2 regions of the Jatrophihabitans sp. YIM 134969 genome follow, and region 2 is predicted to be linked to the other one. Evidence: riboswitches for the same ligand, from Rfam matches in the RefSeq annotation. Region 2 holds a riboswitch; the other holds the start of a gene.

Region 1 (3,228 bases), on a different contig from region 2:
GCGAGACCGGTGGCGTCCGGCACCGAGGTGCAGGTCGCCTGGTCGTACTCCTCCGGGAAACCGCCGTCCGGGCACTGTGCCGCGACCAACGCCGCGCGGGCCTTCGCGGCCGTGGCGGTGTCGCCGGCGCCGGTGAGGGCCAGCACGGCGAACGACTGGCCGAGCACGTTGGCGTAGTCGCCGAAGTCGGAACGGTCGTGGAGGCGGCCGTCGGCGCCCATCAGTTCCGTGAACCGGGCGATGAGGTCGACGTGGTTCACGCCGACGTCGTGGGGGTCGTAGCCGCTGAGCTCCAGCAGCGTCGCGAGCTTCGCGGCCGTGCCGGCGTAGACGGAGTTCTCGGCGTCGCCGAAGTTGGCGCCGCCGACGTAGGACCGCAGCGTGGTGTCGAGGGTGAGGAACGCGAGCACCTTGCCCAGCGTCGCGTCCTGGCCGCCGCTCGCGAGCAGGCCGTAGGCGAGGTCGCCCGTCGTGCTCTGCTGCACGAAGCCGTCGCTCTCGAGGTGGTCGCCCTGCGTGAGCTGGCCCGCGAGGTACCGCGCGGCCGCGGCGGCCGCGGGAACCGTGGTGGCGGTCCGGTTCACGGTCAACGGGACGGAGAGGGTTCCGAACGGGACCCCCTCGACGCCGGACAGCACCTGCGTGGAGGCGCGGACGTCGGAGGCCGGGTTGCCGCGGTCGTCGTTGACGGGCAGCCCGCCGTCGGAGTTCTGCAGGCCGCCGAGGAACGCCAGGGCGCGGGTGGTGCGCGCGCTCTGCGCGGACCGGGTCGCCGCGTCGATGGAGAAGGCCTGGATCGCGAGCGCGGTGGAGTTGGTGCTGTGGCTCTGCACGCCGTTGAAGACCGGGCCCCAGCTGCCGTCGCGGAGCTGGCTGCCGGCGAGGTAGTCGATCGCGTCGGTGATCGCCGCCGCGACCGGGGTGGCCGGGAACGCAGTGGCCGCCGGCAGGATCGTCAGCGCCTGCAAGGCCATGGAGGTGCTGTCGGGGTCGGAGTCGTTGCTGTTCGGGATCAGGCTGGGGAACGAACCGTCGGGCCGCTGCAGCGACAGCAGGTAGTCGACGGCCGCGGGGCTCGCCGTGCCGGCGCGCTGCTGGGCGATGACGCCCAGCGCCTGCGAGAAGACCGAGGTCGCGCGTCGGTAGTTGCCCGCGCCCGCACACGCGGTGGGGTCGGCGGTCGACTGGGCGGCCGTGCACACGTTGTCCGCGAGCAGCTGGAGCAGGTCGAGCCCGGCGAACGAGCGCGGGTCGCGGTGGGCGACCTCGGCGAGCACCGCCAGCTTGGCCGCGGACCCCCCGCTGAAGTTCGCGGGATCGTCGTCGAACTGCACCCAGTTCGCCCCGACGCTCGAGTCCAGGTACCCCGTGATCGCGTCGACCGTGGCCGAGTCGCGTCCGGTCGCCGCGAGCGCGAACGCGCCGTCGACGGTGAGGCCGACGTCGGTGAACCCGGCGCCGAGCTCGTAGTGGGTGCCGCCGACGAGCTGGGTGGTGAGGTAGCGCGCGAGCGTGCCGGTGTCGGGCGTGGTCGCGGCCGCCGACGCGGGCGATGCCAGGCCGATCCCGCCGGTCAGGACGAGACCGAGGACGGCGAGGGCGGAGACGGCGCGAGCGGAGCGGTGACGCAAAGGGTCCCTTTCACAGGCGGTGCGCGCCCGCGGGACCTGTGGAGCGGAGCGCCGGACACGCCGGACCCACTGCGCAGACCTCGCGCCGCAGACCACGACGGCGTTTCGACGAGGACGTCCGGGGCGGGCGTTCCGACTCGCCGATCCCACGATCGGCACACGGTTGCGGGTCAGTGCCGGATTCGGACCGGCTTTCCCCACGCCTGGACGTGCTTGGTGCACACGCATGGAACCACACCGCGGCACGCCCGGTCGAGGCGTGCCGCGGTGGGTTCCCGCACAGGGGGGTCCGCTCAGACGGCGGGGCTACCGTCCGCCGCCGGTCCGGGCTGCGCCACGGCCGATCCCGGCGTGGCGAGGACCCGGTTGTTGCCGGCCACCCGCGAGAACGTGATGCGGTCGATCTCGGTGAGCGGCGACGCCGTGCCCGGGAGGCTGTCGGCGAGGGTGCGGATGGTCATGGTGGTCGGACGGCCGGGCGCGGCGGGCTTCACGTCGACGGCGATGAACGCGTAGTCGTCGTACCGCACCTGCGACCAGTCGATGACCTCGGGGATCTTCGTCCCCTGCGGGTAGCCGGAGGCGTTGACCGCGGTGCCGTCGGACGACCACACGTACGAGTTCACGACGTTCTCGGTGTTGTTCTCGGCCGAGTTGGGTCCGCCCGCGGGCTGGTAGCCGCGGTACCGCTGCCCCTCGGGCAGGGTCTGCGGGCCGTACGGCGTCACGCCGGCAGGGGCGGGAGCGGCCGCGCTCGGCGCGGGCCGGAACTGGTAGCGCGGCCGGCCGCCGGACCCGACCGTGATGTAGGTGCAGCCGTCGGTCGCCGGGGTGATGGTCGAGCCGTCGGGAGCCTGCCGGGTCGGGTGCCCGTTCTTGATCGGGTCGGTGCGCTCGAAGATGTGGTTGTGGCCCTGCACGGCGAGGTCGACCTGGTACTTGCTGAAGAGCGGGTCGAGCGCCCCGCGCACCCCGCCGTCGGACGCGTGCTGGTTGGTCGTCGAGTAGGCGCAGTGGTGGAAGAACGCGACGATGAAGTCGACCGACCGGTCCTGGCGCCAGGTGCGGAGCGTGTTCTCGAGGAACTTCAGCTGCGCGCCGTCGGAGTACCCGGTGTTGGTCTGGATCTCGTAGGACAGGTCGTTGGCGTCGACCGAGATGACACCGACGTTGTCGTACACGAACTTGTAGACCGACGGGCAGTTCTTCGGGCCGTTGTCCGGGAGGTCGAGCCGCGCCTTGTGACCGGCGTAGCCGTGGCTGCCCGACCGGCCGCCGAGGAACTCGGTGTTGCCGTAGAGCGGCTCCATGTCGTGGTTGCCCGTGGCGAACATCCAGGGGGTGAACGCCGACTGCGACTCGATCTGGTTGAGGAAGACGTCCCAGACGTAGGGGTTGTAGTTGTTCGCGCCGACCGGTGACGTGCCGGTCAGGGCGAGCGAGTCGTCGGCGGGCAGGCCGCTGCCGCTGGGGTCGGCGTAGCAGATGTCGCCCGCGAGCAGCGTGAAGACCGGCCGCTGCGAGGCCATCTGCTGGGTGAGGGTGTTGGCCGGTGTGGGGTCGGTGCCGCCCGTGCCCGCCACCGGGTCGGTGGGGC
Region 2 (3,228 bases):
GACCACCACGGGCAAGGCCTTCGCGATGCCGTTCAAGGCGAACCTCCCTGCCCTGCACCTGCTGCGCTTGGAGTTCACCGACCGGGCGCGCCGGGTCGTGTCCCGCAACACCTACTGGCGTTACCGCAAACCGACGGACATGCAGGTGCTCACCACGGGCGCGCCCACCAGGCTCGTGGTCAGCACCGCCGCCATGGACCCCGCCGGCGGCGACGCCCGCCGCTCGGTAGCCGTGCGCAACGCCGGCACGACGGTGGCGGCGATGGTCCGGCTCTCGGTCCGCGACGCCGCGGGCAAGCGCGTTCTCCCCGCGTTCTACGACGACAACTACTTCTGGTTGCTGCCGGGGGAGTCGCGGACGGTCACGGTGTCGTGGCCCGCAGCGACCCCGGTCGCGGGAGGACCACGCGTGTGGGCGCAGGCGTACAACGCCCCGCGGGTCGGCGCGCGCTGATCGACGCGCCGACCGGCCCACGGATCAGCTGCCGTACGCGAGCGAGACGGTGTCGCCGAGCTTGACGACCGCGCCGCGGCTGGCGGTACTCGCGCTCGACCCGTCGATGCTGAGCTTCCACGTCGAGGACGCCGTGTTGGTCCTGCCGTTGAGCGCGGTGATCGTGCCGGTCCCCGAGGTCGGCGACGCGCCGGTGACACACCCGGACGGTGACGCGTTCGCAGCGGCGGCGTCCAGAACCGCACCGAGGGTCGTGGTGGTCGACGTCGGCACGAACGGGACCTTGCACACGGTGAGGCCGCCGGTCGCGCCGGTGTCCACGACGAGCGCCACGCTCGTCGCGGTGCCGGACGTGAAGGAGGTGGTGGCCACCCAACGGGCCGCACCACCGGTGGGCGTCGGGGGTGCCGCGGTGAACCCGCCGCCGGCCAGGGCGCGGAGGGCGTCGATCGAGGAGTACGCGGTCGCGGTCGTGTTGGACGGCTGGTACCTGAACCCGCCGCTCGCGCTCAGCTGTTGGGCGATGAGGAAGTCGACCGGGGTCTTGCCGGCGGACGTGGTGAAAGTGCCGCCTTGCGCAGGGATCCCGCACGCGTTCAGACCGGACACCGCCCAGCCGTTGGAGTCGGTGTTCGCGCCGAACGCGGAGTTGAACGCACCGGTAGTGGTGACGAGTTTGCCGGCGAGGAAGTTGCGCGCGGCGACGACAGCGGTGTCGGTGGCGGGGACGCCGCTGCTGCACAGGGCCGCCATCGCCGCGCCGGTCATGTCGATGTCGCTGGTGGCGGCGAGCCGGGTGGCGTTGCCGGCGGCCTGGGTGAAGTCCCACCCGCCGTCGTCGTGCTGGTTCGCGCGGACCACCGCGGTCACGGTGTCGAGCAGTCGCTGCGGGACCCGCGCCGCGCCGGACTGGGTGCGCGCGCCCGCCAACGCGAGCAGGCCGAACACGGTTCCGTTGAAGTTCGCGGGTGGACCGAAGTAGCCCGGCGCGGCGGGCTGCCAGTACGAGGCCAGGTCGGCCAGCAGGTTGCGCTGGGCGGAGACCCGTGCCGGGTCGGTGCCGGCCGCGTACGTGTTGAGGATCCCGCGCTCGTAGTCGGTGACGACGGGAGCGCTGCTCGGCCACGTGCTCGCGGCGACCTGGTTGCGGTAGACCGCCCGGGCGTTCCCCCCGGTGTTGCCGGAGGGAACGACGTCGACGGCCGCGGTGCCGGCGGCGGCGAGAGCACTGAACGCCCACTCGTTCGACAGGCCCGAGGTGGTGAAGCTGCCGTCGGACGCCTGCAACGTCTTGACGTACGTGACGCCGCGCTGGACCGACGTCGCGACGGCGGCCGAGGTCGAGGTCGCCGCGGCGGGGACGGCCAGCGTGGTCGCCAACGCGGTCGTGGTGGCCAGGACGGTCAGGCCGAGAGCGGCGCGACGGGGGAAGGGCGTGGGCATCGGGGATCGAGCTCCTCGGGTGGGGGCGCAGGCGTCGAACGCCCCGCACCGCAGCCCGGAGGTCGCAGGAGCCGGGCGGCCGCCGCCCGCTCGCGTGGACAGGCTTCCGCAGTGACACGACGACCGCCAGGTGTTCGGACTCGGGCCGGTCGACCGGCCTCACCGTTGCGCGTCAGTCCCGGGTTCTCACCGGGTTCCCCTGTCAGTCGCTGGCGCGGAACGTACCGCGACACGCGAGACCCACCGCCGGCGGGACGTCGCCCGACGTCGGTGACGTCGGACGCGGAGGCGGTCGACGCCCCAGCAGAAACCGGTCGGTTTTGTACAAGTCTTGACGGAATTCGACCTCGCGGAGCACAGTGCCCGAGGCACGACGACGACGAGGTCGCGAGAGGGGTTCCGACGCAGTGACGCAGCAGGTGCTGCCCGCCCCCCGGCGGGTGCAGCCCACGAGTGGGGCCCTCCGCGCGGCCAACCGGGCGCGCGTGGTCGGTGTCCTCCGAGGCGCCGGGTGGGCCACCCGGGCCGAACTGGTGGAGCACACCGGGCTCTCCCGGGCCACGATCTCGAGCCTCCTCCACGAACTCGCCGTTCGCGGACTCATCGCCGAGCGTCCGCCCGCCGCGGCCGGTACTCCCGGCCGCCCGGCCTCCCAGGTCGCGCTCGACAAGTCCGCCGGAACCGCCATCGCCGTCGACATCGGCGTGCGGCACGTCGCCGTCGCCGTGGGCGACCTGTCGCACAGCGTGCTGGCGGAACGGTGGACCACCGTGCCGCGCGACCACACGGCCGACCGGGGCATCGACCTGGTGCTCGCCAAGATCGAGCAGGCCGTCGCCGAGGCCGACGTCGACGCCGACGCGTTGGTGGGGGCCGCGATCAGCATCGCCGCGCCCGTGACGGCCGGCGGCGGTCGGTTGGCGGTCCCCGACGTCCTGCCGGGATGGAACGGTTCAGTACTGGCCGAGCGGGTGGCCGACCGGTGGGACATCCCGGTCGTCACCGAGAACGACGCCAACCTCGGCGCGCTCGGCGAGGCCCTGCGCGAACCGGTCTCGGGCGACGGTGACGTGCTCTACGTCAAGGTCGCGAGCCGCATCGGCCTCGGCGTCGCGCGCGGCAGCCGGATCCTCCGCGGTCGCAGCGGGTACACGGGCGAGTTCGGGCACGTGACCGTGCACGACCGTGCCGAGCGCTGCTGGTGCGGGCGCCGCGGGTGCCTCGAGCTCTACGCCGGCGGCGACGGCATGCTGCGTCGGATCGGTTCCCGCGGGGGAGCGACGACCATCGCCGAACTCGTCGAACGTGCCCATGAATCGGACCGGGTACGT

What was found. A riboswitch is a leader RNA that binds a small molecule or an ion and turns the genes downstream of it on or off. The one in region 2 is predicted to bind cobalamin.
Region 1: linked by a shared signal. The riboswitch ahead of ACXR2U_RS21310 (prenyltransferase/squalene oxidase repeat-containing protein) and the one ahead of ACXR2U_RS01485 (prenyltransferase/squalene oxidase repeat-containing protein) in region 2 are both predicted to bind cobalamin.

Annotation. Positions count from the first base shown of each region.
Region 1 is NZ_JBTJEQ010000058.1:11,145-14,372, forward strand. Features, by position in the region: gene ACXR2U_RS21310 (prenyltransferase/squalene oxidase repeat-containing protein) at 1-1,631, opposite strand, end outside; cobalamin riboswitch at 1,737-1,888, opposite strand; gene ACXR2U_RS21315 (purple acid phosphatase family protein) at 1,925-3,228, opposite strand, start outside.
Region 2 is NZ_JBTJEQ010000002.1:37,008-40,235, forward strand. Features, by position in the region: gene ACXR2U_RS01480 (discoidin domain-containing protein) at 1-454, shown strand, start outside; gene ACXR2U_RS01485 (prenyltransferase/squalene oxidase repeat-containing protein) at 479-1,897, opposite strand; cobalamin riboswitch at 2,006-2,136, opposite strand; gene ACXR2U_RS01490 (ROK family transcriptional regulator) at 2,305-3,228, shown strand, end outside.